One region of the Limosilactobacillus panis genome, then DNA from elsewhere that is predicted to be linked to it. Evidence: predicted binding sites of a transcription regulator. Region 1 holds the regulator's gene; the other holds the start of a gene.

Region 1 (3,417 bases):
TCGCCAGGCGTTGGTTGGCCAAACGATTACCGACGTTGACCGGCGGGGGAAGTACCTCCTGTTCCGCTTTACGAATAGCCTAACGATGATTTCCCATTTGCGGATGGAGGGTAAGTACTTCAACCAACCGATTGGGGGGCCAATTGATAAACACACCCACGTTGTCTTTCAATTTACTGACGGGAGCGAACTTTGCTACCATGATACCCGGAAGTTTGGCCGGATGACCCTAGTTAAAACTGGCGAAGAGAACCAGGTCGGGGGGTTAAAGACGATTGGGCCGGAACCAACGGCCGCGGCCTTTCACCTCGACTTTTTCCAAAACGAGCTGGCGCGTAGCCGGGGAAAGATCAAACCTTTCCTGCTGAGCCAACGCCACGTCGCTGGACTAGGTAATATTTATGCCGATGAGGTCCTGTGGATGAGTAAAATCAATCCGGAACAAGCGGCTAATACAATTCCACCGGCTAAGGTGAAGGCCCTTCATGACAACATCATCAAGGAACTGGCGACGGCGACAAAGTACAAGGGTACGACCGTCCATAGCTTTACCAACGCCCTTGGAGATGCCGGGGCCTTTCAGAAACAATTGAACGCCTATGGACATGCTGGTGATCGCTGCCCCCGGTGTGGAACAAAGATGATCAAAATCAAGGTTGCCCAACGGGGTACGACCTTCTGTCCGCACTGTCAACCGTTCGTGGAGGTAAAGAAATGACCAAAGTAGTGGGATTGACCGGTGGAATTGCGAGTGGCAAATCGACCGTCAGTCAAATGCTCAGTCAGGTGGGCCTGCCGATTGTCGATGCGGACCAAGTTGCCCACTGCCTTCAACGACCTGGTCAGTTAGGCTTAACCGAGCTGGTGGATCAGTTTGGACGGGGGATTTTAACGCCGGATTGCCATTTAAACCGGAAGGTCCTTGGCAAAATGGCCTTTAGTGATGCCGGCGTTCGTCACCAACTAAACACGATTATGCAACCCTTGATTCGGGAGACAATCATGGACCAGCTAGCCGCTTTTAAAAAGCAAGACATCCCATTCGTGATCCTGGATGCCCCCCTCCTGTTTGAACAGGGCTACGACCAGGAATGTGACCTGATTGTTGTTGTTTCGGTCAGTCATGACCGCCAAGTTCACCGCCTAATATCGCGCAACGGCTACTCAAAGCCGGTGGCTGAACAACGGATTGCCGCCCAGTGGCCACTGGCAAAAAAGGTTCGCCAGGCAGATGTGGTGATCAATAATGATGGCTCCCTGGATGAGCTGCGACGACAGGTCGCTAAGGTAGTGGACTACCTTAGGGCAGAGTGATTATGGTAAAATAAAGTATTAAAGCAATTAAGGAGGAAAGCGCATGAAGTGTCCACATTGTCACCGTAACGGATCACGAGTTGTTGATAGCCGGCCCAGTGAGGATGGTACCTTTATACGCCGGCGTCGGGAATGTATCCACTGTGGCTTTCGCTTTACCACTTTTGAACGCTACGAGCAGACCCCCCTCTTGGTTATTAAGAAGGACGGTACACGCCAGGAGTTCAGTCGACAAAAGATTCTCAACGGAATCGTGCGGTCAGCAGAGAAGCGGCCAATCAGTATGGAGCGGCTGACCAAGATGACCGATAAGGTGGAAAATAAGGTCCGGAGCCTGGGTGAGAACGAAATTTCTAGCCAGCTGATTGGTAAGTACGTCATGAACGAATTGAAGGGTGTTGACGAGGTCGCCTACATCCGCTTTGCCAGTGTTTACCGGCAGTTCAAAGACGTTGATGCCTTTATGAGCGAACTAGAGACGATGGTAAAGGACGAGCACAAGGGTGAAAAGAAGTAGGAGGAGTGGCAATGACTGCGCAGGAAGAGGAATTTAACCCGCAAGCGGGATTCTTGGTCACTGCTGCCACCGATTTTGTCAACTTTAACGACCGGGTCTTTACCAGCTTTTATCAACCGGTATTGGGGCCAACGGCTTTTGGCCTTTTTTATGCTCTCCGTGCTCAATTAATTTCCCAGCCCACCTTAGCAGATCGTCGCTTACAGGCAAACATTATCCGCCAATTAAATGCGGGAATTTCCCAGCTTGCAACAGCCCTGCACCGTTTAGAAGCGGTGGGGATGGTCCAAACCTATCGGGGGAAGGATAGCCAAGGGCCTTTTTTTGTCTATCAACTACAGGCGACCCTTACACCGGCAGCATTTATTGAGGATGACCTCCTTAGTGTTCTCCTTCTTGAAGCAGTTGGGGATGGTCACTTTAAGCAGTTGGTCAAAGAAGCCCAGCGCTACCAGCTGGCCTCTTCGCCGTCGTTGGAAAACGTTAGTCACCACTTCCTCGATGAGTTCCACGTGGCCAACAATTCGCTAGTCAAAACTCCCACAACGATTAAGAATGTTCGTAAGCAGACTACCGTTGAACAGCGACCACAGCTCCAGGTTGGACAAAGTGACTTTGACTGGCCAACGCTTTTCCGGCTGATCAAAAAACAGCCGGTGATGAAGAAAGACTTAAGCCAAGCCCGCCAGTTAATTGAAGTTGAGCACCAATTGTATGGGATTGATGAACCAACGATGGCCAAGCTGGTCCTTCAGGCAGTTGACTTAGCGGATAACCATTTTAACCCGGCAAAATTTAAACGGGTTGTTGCTAGTCACTACCGGCAGGCTGGCTATCAGGCGCCCCCAACGGCTAGCAGCCAGTCCGCTAATCCAGCGGTTAAGCTCACGGCCAAAGATCGCCAGCTTTTACAAAGTGCGGCCGATTATGCACCGGTTGAATTTCTCCAGGGCTTGAAGGAACAGACCGGTGGCTTTGTAAGTGCAAATGAACGCCATATCCTAACCCACCTGGTTAATGATGTTAAGCTTGATTCAACAGTCATTAACATTCTTTCCTGGTACATCATTGCCGACCTTGACAATGCTAACCTGAAGGCCAGCTTTGTTGACGCAATTGCCAATAGTTGGATTAAGGCGGGGGTTAAGGATGCCCCAGGGGCCCTTCAGGAGTTAAAAAACTTCCAAGAGCAGCGGGGAAAGCAACGCGCGACGTCCAAGGGCCGTTTTGCTTACCGCCGGCCGAAGGTTGAAGAACAGATGCCGGAATGGAGCAAGACGGATACACAGCAGTTAAATAAGAAGGCGTCCCCTGAGGCGCTAAAAGAAGTGCAGGCCATGCTCGCCAAACGGAAAGGAAAAAAGGGTGGTGACCAATAATGAAGTCCTTAAATGAATCACTCCAGGGAATCATGCGGGGAAAGAACATTAACACCAACATTGCTGAGCTGATGAAAAAGGTGATGGCGGATCACGACGTTCAATCCTTCCTTAGCGCCAACCATGACCAAATTACCAAAGAAATGATACGAAGTGGCCAGTCGAAACTGTACGAGTTCTACCACGAAAAGCAACTCCGCCAACGGG
Region 2 (3,417 bases), 550 kb from region 1:
ATCAATGAATGAAGCCTCATCGATCATTCCCTGAGCCTTTAAATAGTCATGAAATTCCTTGAAACTACTCTGAATCATATCTTCCAATTCTTGGGAGACAATGAAGCGAGCAATGGTGCGGTAGGTTGGGCGCTGTTCTTGAGTCAACCACATCGCAACAATGTTTTCACGAGCAAAGCGTTCAATTTTCCTAGAGAAAATGATACCATAGCTGTAAGCCAGTAAAACTAACTTTAACAGCATTCGTGGATCATACTCTCTTGGTCGACCCATAATATTGGGTCGCCGCAGCGCTAAGCTTTCAACCAGCCGATTAATATAACGTGCTGGATGATTTAACTCAGGTTCATAAGCAGTAGGTATGTTCAAACTAAGTTGATTCATGTTATAATCAGGTTCCAATGTTTTTGTATCCTTTCGAGGGTATTTTGGAGGCATCGACGGTCAGGTCGATGTCTTTTCTTTTACTAATATTTTAAAGGAAAATGGAGTTAAATGAAATCCGAAGATTTCATCTAACTCCATTAATTATTTGGGACTTATGTCACAGCCCCTTTTATTCTTCGATTCCCACCGACTTTGCGTAGGCCGTTTCGGCGATGCTTAGCCGTTCGCGTTCCTTCTTGTTGTACCATGGTGAAATGGTAAAGGCGAGGACGTCATTGATTAGGTAGATGGAACTATTCACGGCCATTGCCAGGGTTGCGGAACCCTGCTGGTATGAAATGAACCAGAGGACCAGCTGGGCAATTCCGGAAGCTAGCCACCAGAAGTACTGGTTGTTAAAGCGGAGGAAGCAAATCACCCCGGCCGTTAAGCTAATTGAAAAGCTGATGGCATCAATCCATGGGCGGGGGTCGTCAGTTAAGTGACCGATTAGGTAGCCGGAAACCAGGTAGACCACCCCGGTAGCGATAATTGCCACTGTCCAGCTGCGGGGAGTAAAGTGGCGGATCTTTGATGCCATATTAACGTTCCAGTTGCTGGACAAGAGGACGGGGATATCCAGGGTAATCATGTAGGCAACCTGTTCCCCGATGCTCAAATAGTTCTTGGCGTTGAAGCCGATGATGATAAAACAGATTGCAGAAAGAATACCGAGCACCCCGTTTACCGACTTAGCGGCGTTGATTGCCAAGACACAGAGGACACCTAGAGTAGTACCGATGAAGGTGATCACGGACAACCAGGTGATTGGTGTGCTGGCCAGGGTCATGATCTGACAACCCAGGCTAAAGAAGAACAGGTAGTAGTTCTGTTGTGGCCACCCCTTGAGCTGGTGGGCCAAAAATTTAAAGTAGTTCATTTAAGTAACCTCAATTCCAAAAGTATGTTTAGGGCTCATAGCGCTATGAACGCAACATATGGTAGTATAGGGGCTATTTTCCCCGGGTGCAAGCACAAAATATAGTGGCTAATCGGCTGATTGATAATGTGAAGGGCGCGAAAAGAAACATGGAAACGGTTTAGGAGGTTTGGAAAAAAGTTCGTTATTTACTCAAGGCAATCTTAATGATTTTAACCTGGTAAGATGCCTGGGGGGGCTTGGACAGTAACGACTTTACCCGCTGGCTGGTGCATGATTGCTTGACCAAGCGGGGAGTCAAAGGAGACCTTCTGCTTGGCGAGGTCGGCTTCCTGTTTGCCGACAATTTGGTAGGTTGCAGTGTCGTCATCATCCTCAAATTTGAGGGTGACGGTCGTGCCGAGGTCGACGGTCCCAGTATCCGCCGGGTCAATCACTTGTGAATATTGGAGCTGCTTATTTAGGTAACGTAGTCGGCTCTCTAAGTGGCGAAGTTCGCTGTACTCCGTATTTTCCGAGAGATCACCCAGGGCCCGGGCTGCCTTCAGTTGGGCAATTTTAGCGGGCCGCTGCTCCTGAAGCTGGTGGATCTCGTCTTCAATTTCCTGGTAGCCAGTACTGGTCATCTTTTGAAAATAGACATTCTTCATGGCTTCCACAATTTTCTTCTTACGCATTGCGCGCGCCCCCTCATTTAATCTTTATCACTTAATTATGATATGATAGATAGGAAAATTCAATTTTAGATGGAGGAGTGGAGTATGAACGAACAAGAAGAACACGTTAAAAAGTTCCTCTCTTCGTCCACGTATCATCAACTTTCTGCTAACCAGCAGAAGCATGCTCAGGATATTCTAACCCGCTTTAATCAACATATGATGAACGAGCAGCACCTGGCCGACACCGCGTGGATGCCCCAAGCGGTGAAGGAAGTAATGGTGGGAGACTTCATTGCGGATCCTGTATTGACCAACCAGTTTGGCATTGCGGTGGCCCCGGTCTTGAAGGCCTACCAAAACTTTTTAAAGGTTGCGGGATTAAGGGAAATCATTCAAGCAATTGATGACCAACGTACAAATATGAATGCCTGTCGGAAGGCCCACCAGACATGGGCGCAAATGCACGGCAAGGAAAAGACTACTGAACCGGCTCCTAAAGCACCGGCAAAGAAGACCACAGCCACTAAGAAACCGGAAAATGTTAAGAAAGTTAAACCGTGGTCGGCCCAACGGTTGGAAGGCTTCATTGAAAAATGCAAGCACGCGGCAGCGGTTGAAAATGAGTCCCAGAACCAGCCACTTGATGGTGGTGAACAACAATACATTGTTGGTCAGTTTATCAAGTTGATGGCCCAGGAATGTGGTGAATACCCCGGCAGCTGGGATTTCTACGACCTTCAGCGGGTCTTGGGAATGATGATGCCGCTTGACCCGGACATTACCCCCAAACAGATTAAAAATATTGTCCCGACTGCCCAGGCCCTCTTTGATTACTTGAAGCGGACCAAGCAGCTCGACTTAGACCAGTACCGGATCGGCTTGAAGGCAATTGCCAATATGCAACCATCTCAGGACATGCTGGCTAGCCTGAGTCGCAAGGACCGGGAAACCCAGCTGATGCTATCTTTCATCCGTAGCAACGGAATCGATACCAACGATGTTAAGACCGCTGAAAAGTGGATGGATGATCACCGGGAAGAGGTGGCCGGCTTTATGCGCGGCCTATTGAACCCGTGGAGCGAGTACGAACACCAACAACTGATGAAACGGCAACATCAACAGCAGCAAGTAGCCCCGGGTCGACAGACGCAAGTGGTAAGACACCACCGGGTACCCCAGGGAATTAAGTTCAGTAAGAAGGCACGTAAGAGACGCCATAAGTAGGAAGGAAGCAGTTATCGATGAGTGTTGAAATTCCCCAAAGTATGGACGATGTTGTCATGCAGGTTGCTCAACGCAAGCTGCATGGTGAGACAGTCACCGAGGATGAAGTGATCAAAAATGCGGTGCGCGACATCCTTCAGGCGTTCTTTGATGAAGCGCTGGAAGGCCACTATGATGATGTCAAGTGGGCCGGTGATGACCTCGAGGTAACTGATATAATGGGAAAAG

What was found. The regulator NrdR, encoded in region 1, represses ribonucleotide reductase genes. The targets are predictions, from matches to a motif close to ACACNATATATNGTGT.
Region 2: pnuC (nicotinamide riboside transporter PnuC) is a predicted target of NrdR. The motif match lies at 1,399-1,414, and genes of this name have one in related genera.

The regions. Positions count from the first base shown of each region.
Region 1 is NZ_CP081855.1:1,396,837-1,400,253, reverse strand. Features, by position in the region: gene mutM (bifunctional DNA-formamidopyrimidine glycosylase/DNA-(apurinic or apyrimidinic site) lyase) at 1-718, shown strand, start outside; gene coaE (dephospho-CoA kinase) at 715-1,314, shown strand; gene nrdR (transcriptional regulator NrdR) at 1,358-1,831, shown strand; gene KZE55_RS06790 (DnaD domain protein) at 1,843-3,210, shown strand; gene dnaI (primosomal protein DnaI) at 3,210-3,417, shown strand, end outside.
Region 2 is NZ_CP081855.1:1,944,313-1,947,729, reverse strand. Features, by position in the region: gene KZE55_RS09270 (IS1182 family transposase) at 1-402, opposite strand, end outside; gene pnuC (nicotinamide riboside transporter PnuC) at 557-1,306, opposite strand; partial or broken gene greA (transcription elongation factor GreA) at 1,491-1,983, opposite strand; gene KZE55_RS09255 (hypothetical protein) at 2,068-3,189, shown strand; gene KZE55_RS09250 (hypothetical protein) at 3,207-3,417, shown strand, end outside.